One region of the Alteromonas sp. ABH4_456 genome, then DNA from elsewhere that is predicted to be linked to it. Evidence: predicted binding sites of a transcription regulator. Region 1 holds the regulator's gene; the other holds the start of a gene.
What was found. Region 1 encodes sigma-54, which starts transcription at its own class of promoters, with help from an activator protein. Its sites were predicted from a motif close to GTTGGCACGNNNNTNGNNT; they were not measured.
Positions count from the first base shown of each region.

Region 2: a site for sigma-54 is predicted at 1,411-1,429, ahead of ACXAG2_RS00645 (kinase). Genes of this name have one in related genera too.

Region 1 covers NZ_JBSWXO010000003.1:362,799-366,218, forward strand. The annotation lists gene rapZ (RNase adapter RapZ) at 1-686, opposite strand, end outside; gene ptsN (PTS IIA-like nitrogen regulatory protein PtsN) at 733-1,176, opposite strand; gene hpf (ribosome hibernation promoting factor) at 1,185-1,472, opposite strand; gene ACXAG2_RS06940 (RNA polymerase factor sigma-54) at 1,505-2,989, opposite strand; gene lptB (LPS export ABC transporter ATP-binding protein) at 3,085-3,420, opposite strand, start outside.
Region 2 covers NZ_JBSWXO010000001.1:127,678-131,097, reverse strand. The annotation lists gene ACXAG2_RS00650 (HAD-IIB family hydrolase) at 1-489, opposite strand, end outside; gene ACXAG2_RS00645 (kinase) at 492-1,361, opposite strand; gene cmoB (tRNA 5-methoxyuridine(34)/uridine 5-oxyacetic acid(34) synthase CmoB) at 1,499-2,473, opposite strand; gene cmoA (carboxy-S-adenosyl-L-methionine synthase CmoA) at 2,482-3,228, opposite strand; gene ACXAG2_RS00630 (response regulator transcription factor) at 3,412-3,420, shown strand, end outside.

The DNA of each region.
Region 1 (3,420 bases):
CAGGTCGTGATGAGGTTCTGAATCTGCCAGATAAATTTGGTCACTATAGGCTGGGAACTGAGGAAAACCTGAACCGGTGTATCCAGGCCTGTCAGGTGTTTTAAATCCGGTTCCCAGTGAGGGTTTGGCAGAAAACGGGCGTCAAACACATAGTCTGCATCTTTGGGAATACCGTGTTTAAAGCCGAATGATTCAAATACCAGAACAAGTCGTGAGCTTTTCTTACCGAGGATACGCTCGCGGATTAATTCTGCCAGCTGGTGGATGCTCAGAGAATCGGTATCAATATTCAAATCCGCTCTTTCCGCTACAGGCGCCAGCAGTTCACGTTCTGTCTGGATGGCATCTGACAATGACTTATTCAGTTTGGCCAGCGGGTGTAACCGCCGGGTTTCGCTGAACCGGCGCACCAGCATATCGTCACTTGCGTCAATATATACGATGGTGACAGTCCATGACTCCGGCAGGTAGTCGAGAATTTCAACCAGCTCAGAAGGCTCTTTAGGCAAGTTTCTGACATCAATACTCACAGCTACCTGCTCGTATTCATCGGCGACAGTGTGTGTCAGGGCTGGTAACAGATTAACCGGAATATTATCGACGCAGTAGTACCCCAGATCCTCAAGGGCACGAAGTGCTACTGATTTTCCTGAACCGGAACGTCCGCTGATGATGATTAACTTCACGCCGTTTCTCCTGAAGTCACGTGTTGTCGGTGCGTATTACACTAAGTTACTGTAATGCGCGAATAATATCATCACTTGTCTGAGCTTTGCGGATAGTTTTTATGGTTTCTTTATCGCTGAGTTTTCCGGCAACCATGGCCAGAGTTTGTAAATGCCCTTCGGTTTGTTCCTGAGGGACAAGCAGAGTAAAGAAAATATCCACAGGTTTGTTGTCGATAGCATCAAAATCGATGGCGGGTGTGCTGGTAACCACAATGGCGATAACTTTTTCCAGTCCGGCCAGGCGACCGTGGGGGAGGGCAATGCCGTTACCTATACCCGTGCTGCCCATTCGCTCACGGGCCAGCAGGCTACTTAATACGGTGGCTTCATCAACATCGGGGTTATTTTTAGCTGCAATCCCGCTGATGATTTCGAGAATGCGTTTTTTGCTATTGCACTGGACCGCACACTCGGTGCGGTCCAGGCTGACTATGGCTTGTATATCCATGAATTCAATTAGTGCTTTTTAAGCTTTTCCTTGTGTTTCAGGACCTGCCTGTCGAGTTTATCGACCATGCTGTCAATGGCAGCATACATGTCCTGATTTTCGGAAGAGGCGAAGACTTCCGCGCCGCTAAGATGAACCGTTGCTTCTGCTTTTTGGCTAAGCTTTTCAACATTTAAAATAACGTGCACATTTGATATGTGGTCAAAATGACGTTCCAGTTTGCTGAACTTAGTATCGACATAATTACGCAAAGAATCAGTGATCTCAATGTGATGACCAGAAAGGTTGATTTGCATATTTCGTCTTCCTTATTTTGAGCAGCCTTAAGTTAGATAAGGCTTTTGCGTTGGTTAGACGGCGGGATCGACAAGGATTCCCGGTACTTTGCTATTGTTCGCCGGGCAACCATAATGCCTTGATCGGCCAACAACGAAGCAATCTTGCTGTCACTCAGTGGCTTGCTTGGCTTTTCAGCGGCAACCAGCTTCTTAATCAGGGCGCGAATCGCTGTAGATGAACACTCACCACCTGATTCAGTGGCAACGTGGCTGGAGAAGAAATACTTCAACTCGAAAATACCACGGGGCGTGTGCATGTACTTCTGCGTTGTTACCCTGGAAATAGTAGATTCGTGCATATCTACCATTTCTGCGACATCATTCAGCACCATTGGTTTCATCATTTCAGGGCCATGCTCAAAAAAGCCCATCTGTTGCTGAACAATACAATTTGCTACTTTCAGCAGCGTATCGTTCCGGCTCTCAAGGCTCTTAATAAACCATTTTGCTTCCTGCATGTGAGAGCGGATAAATTGTGAATCACTGCTGTTTCTTGCTTTACGGCTCATTGCAGCATACTGCTGATTAACACTGAGCTTAGGCAGGCTGTCGGGGTTTAATTCTACAACCCAACGGCCATTTTTCTTAGCAACCGATACATCCGGAATGACATATTCGGGTTCTTTCGTAATTAATGCACTGCCCGGACGGGGATTAAGCGTTTGCAGCAAACGCATCGCTTCCCGTAACTGATCTTCTTTCAGGCGGGTTTTACGCATTAACGTACGGTAATCTTTACTGCCTAACAGATCGGAATGCTCTCTGAGCAGTAGTTTGGCTTCTTCCAGCCACGGTGTTTCCGGTGCAAATTGCGCCAGCTGAACTAACAAGCACTCCTGCGGTGTGCGGGAGCCGGAACCGAGAGGATCAAAAAGCTGAATACGTTTAAGTACGCACTCAACCTCATCTTCTTCTACGGGCTCTTCCATATCTTCACTGTTTACGCTTTGCAGAATGTCGTCAACTGTAACCGTTAGATAGCCGGACTCATCAATGGAATCGATGATCGCCAGCGCGATGGCGCGGTCTGTGTCAGAAAAAGGTGTCAGACGCATTTGCCACAGCAGATGGTCCTGAATATTTTCGGTGGTTTCACCCTGAAAGATTTGTTCATCATCACCACCGGAAGGGCCGGGCGCGGGGGCAGAAGACGCAGAAATGTACTCATCCCAGGTACTGTCGATGGGCAGCTCATCCGGTAAATCATTCTTTTCCAGTGCTTCACCGGTATCCATGCTGTCAGAAGACGAGGCTGATGCAGACTCTTGCATGCTGTCATCATTGTCGATGTTATTTTTCTCAATTACATCGTTGTCGGAGCTGTCGTCGACTTCCAGCAAAGGATTAGAATCGAGAGCTTCCTGAATTTCTTGTTGTAAGTCCAGCGTAGACAACTGCAATAGCTTGATCGCCTGCTGAAGCTGAGGCGTCATTGTTAGTTGTTGGCTAAATTTTAACTGTAAAGATGGTTTCATCTACGTCTTATATAAACTCTAAAAAGGACATCCGGTTGTAGCGGTGTGAGTGCCGGTGGCGAAATCTCCGCTAAATGCTCATCCCGATATCTTAACTATAGCCTGAATTGCTCACCAAGGTATACATCACGAACTTTTTGATTACTTAATACCTGTTCTGCGGTGCCCTGAGCAATCAGTTCTCCATGACTGACGATATAGGCCTCTTCACACACATCAAGGGTTTCCCTGACATTGTGGTCGGTGATGAGGATACCGATACCTCTGTCCCGTAAGTGCTGAATGATCTTCTTTATATCATTAACCGAAATCGGGTCAACTCCGGCGAAGGGTTCATCGAGCAAAATAAATTGCGGATTGGCTGCCAGTGCGCGGGCAATTTCAACCCGGCGGCGTTCGCCACCCGACAAACTCATACCTGTACTATTACG
Region 2 (3,420 bases), on a different contig from region 1:
TTTTCTCTCCTCTGTGCCTTGCCACAAGACCGGCTCACCGAATTGTCGCTGTGCAGCCAATGCAGCTTCTGCGGGTGATAACCCGGTGGCTTCGCAGATGTCCTCGTTGGACATCTCGCTGAAATGGGTGAATTCACCGGCAAAATCCGGTTTGACCTTTTCGAGTAATTTCAGCCAGTACATTTTCGATGAGGTGAAAGATTTGCACCAGAAACCATCCTGCCACACGGTACCGGCTGGCTTTTTCGCGAAAAACCCATGAGGAATGTATGCTGCAGCGCCGTTTTCTACGATAAACGGGCCGGTCAGGCCAATGGTTTCCCGCAATTCAAGCAATTCAACAAAGGTTTTGCTGGTGGTAGGAATGACGGGAATATTTCGCTCTGACAGTGAGGTCAGCGTAGGCTTTGCTGCTTCAAAACTGTATGTATGGTGGTCAAGTAACGTACCGTCCATGTCAGTGAAAATGAGTGTATTCGCTGTGTCCATGACTACTTCCTGATGACGTTTTTAATGACTCTGTTTTCATCTAACTCAAATACCTGATTACACTTTGCAGGCAGGGAATTAAACGCATGTTCTGTGAGTCTCTGATAATGTTGTATGAAACGAAGGATTTGTTCATCGCTCATAATACCGCTTCCGGTTTTACCGGTTTTTGCGGCCAGTTTGTGTTCCTGTTCACACCGCCATTTGTAAACATGCTCAAAAGACGGACCTTTTAACATTACCCAATACTGCATTTCATCGTATAAGGATTCATAATCTGCAGCAATTTTATCATTCACGTATCCCCGCCATGTGCCATCCGGGTCTTCGGTGCGCTCTAAATCATTAACCGGCTCTTTAAGTGCGTCCTCAGATTGCGCTGACACGCCCCAACACCAGCCTTCAATTAATACAATATCAGGTGGAGAGGTGATTACCGGCCACGCAGATCCTTCAAAAGGATCATCGGTGGCTTTATTGAAGCGGGGCAGAGCAACGCTGCCTGCAGATTTTAACGCTGTGAAAGTGCTATCAGCCAGAACCGTATTGTGCGTACCGGGTACGCCTCTGGTGCAAAGCAGGGGATGTACGTTGGCAGCAAGTTCTTGTCGTCTTGCACGGGAGAGATAGAAATCGTCAAGGGAGATCGTGACGGCTGACAGCCCGTGCTGGTGGGTGAAGTAGTGGATAAGAAAGTCGCATAATGTGGATTTCCCTGATCCCTGGCAGCCATTAACACCGACGAAAAATGGCCCTTCCGCACCATTTCTGTGCAAAAGGATTTCGTCTGCTAACGGTATGAACCATTCTTGTGCAATGGCCTGGTAAGTGTCCGGTAACTGGTGCTCGTTCAGAAAGCCCGTAATATCCATGTTACTACCTGTGTTACGTGCTGTTTCAGCACAGTTTATAAAGTAGTAACTACAACAATTATGCCAATCCGGGTCAGGAATGCTCGCAGACCGGTGCTCAGATCCGGCAACAGTCTGCAAACGAACAGGACATAAAGTTACTTTTTCGTGGCTATCAGTACTGCACGTTGTGGTGCAGGATAACCTTCAATGGTTTTGCTGATGTCATCAGGATCCAGAAAATCTTTCAAAGACTGAGACGTCATCCATTCTGTGGTGCGCTGCTCATCCAGAGACGTGGTGTTGATATCAGCGACCTTAACATTTTCAAAACCCAGCCTGCTCAGCCACACTGTGAGTGCCTTTACACTTGGCAGAAACCAGACGTTGCGCATCTGTGCATAACGTTCGCCTGCTATCAGTACGGTTTGCTCATCGCCTTCCACTACCAGTGTTTCAAGCACCAGCTCACCACCTTTACGTAACTGATCTTTCAGTTGGGTGAGAAACTGTACCGGATCTTTTCTATGGTATAGCACACCCATTGAGAACACGGTATCAAATGCTTTTAGTGCCGGCATCTGCTCAATGCCCAGCGGTAAAAAATGGATATTGGCGGCAGGAATAAAATGCCTGATAGCCTGAAACTGAATTAAAAACAGTTGAGTCGGATCGATGCCATAAACGCCGGCAGCATCTTCTCCCAGCATACGCCACATGTGATAACCGCTACCACAACCCACATCCAGAACATGACGGTTGGCAAGCGGGCTGATATGAGGCAGTACCCGATCCCATTTCCAGTCAGACCGCCATTCTGTATCAATATGAATACCGTGAATGTGATAGGGACCTTTTCGCCATGGCATAAACTGTTTCAGCAGACCTTCTATCTGTTTCTGCTGATATTCGCTGATGTCAGCGGCGCTGCCCGCAGTAACACTGTGTTTCAGTTCTTTTGAACTGACAGTGGTCTCAGGAAGTTTTTCCAGCAATTTACACCATTTACTGAATTCTCCGTGGAGGTGTTCCCGCTGCCATTCGCTGATTTGTGCCGGCAGCGTTTCAAGCCAGTGTGCCAGAGGCGTGTCCAGCAACTGACGGTAACATTCAGTGAACCAGGGATCAGAAATACGTCGCATCAGGCATTGTCTCCACCAGCCTTAATGGCCACCATAGAGGTAAAGTTATAGCATTTGAACCACATCACCACATCTTCAAACCCTACCTTTTTCAAGCGGTTTTCGTGAGTCTGATAGCTGTCGGTGAGCATCACATTTTCAAGCGCTGCCCGTTTCTGGCTGACTTCCAGTTCACTGTAACCATTATTGCGCTTAAACTGATGATGCAGGTCGATAAGTAGATGATTTCCCTGTTCACTGGGATGCTGAATTTTCTCTGACAAAACGAGGATCCCACCCGGGTTAAGGCCGTTGAAAATTTTGCTCAGCAGCGTTTCTCTTTGCTCCGGCGGAATAAATTGCAAGGTGAAATTCATGATCACCATAGATGCATTTTCTATTTTGGTGTCCAGAGCAGATTCACATTGAAGTATGACAGGATTAGGTAAATGAAAACTGGAAATTACCCGTTCACAACGCTCAATCATTGCAGGGGAGTTATCAATACCGGTGATCTGACAGGACAAATGATCCGTGTTGCGTGCAACAGAAAGACTGGCAGCCCCCAGGGAACAGCCGAGATCATACACATTGCTGCTATCAGTAACTCTGGCTCTGGCCAGTTCTCCGATGGTATGCAGAATCGTCTGATAACCCGGTACTGAACGTTGAATCATATCGGGAAATACGTCAGCTACGTGTTCATCAAATCGGAAATCACTGACGGTTGTCATATGGCTGGCAAAAATATTATCCGGCTTTTGCACTGAAAGACCTTACTGATTAGCTAAAAAACGGGGCAGATTTTAAAGGATTGCCACGTTTTTTTCATTTAAAAGGAAAAATTTCTTGATTATAAAGCGCCTTAAGTTAATTTGACTTTATATCATTAGCCTAAAGTATTACCCTATAGTAACAGGAAAAATTACATAATTCGGGCACCGCATTATATGACTCGT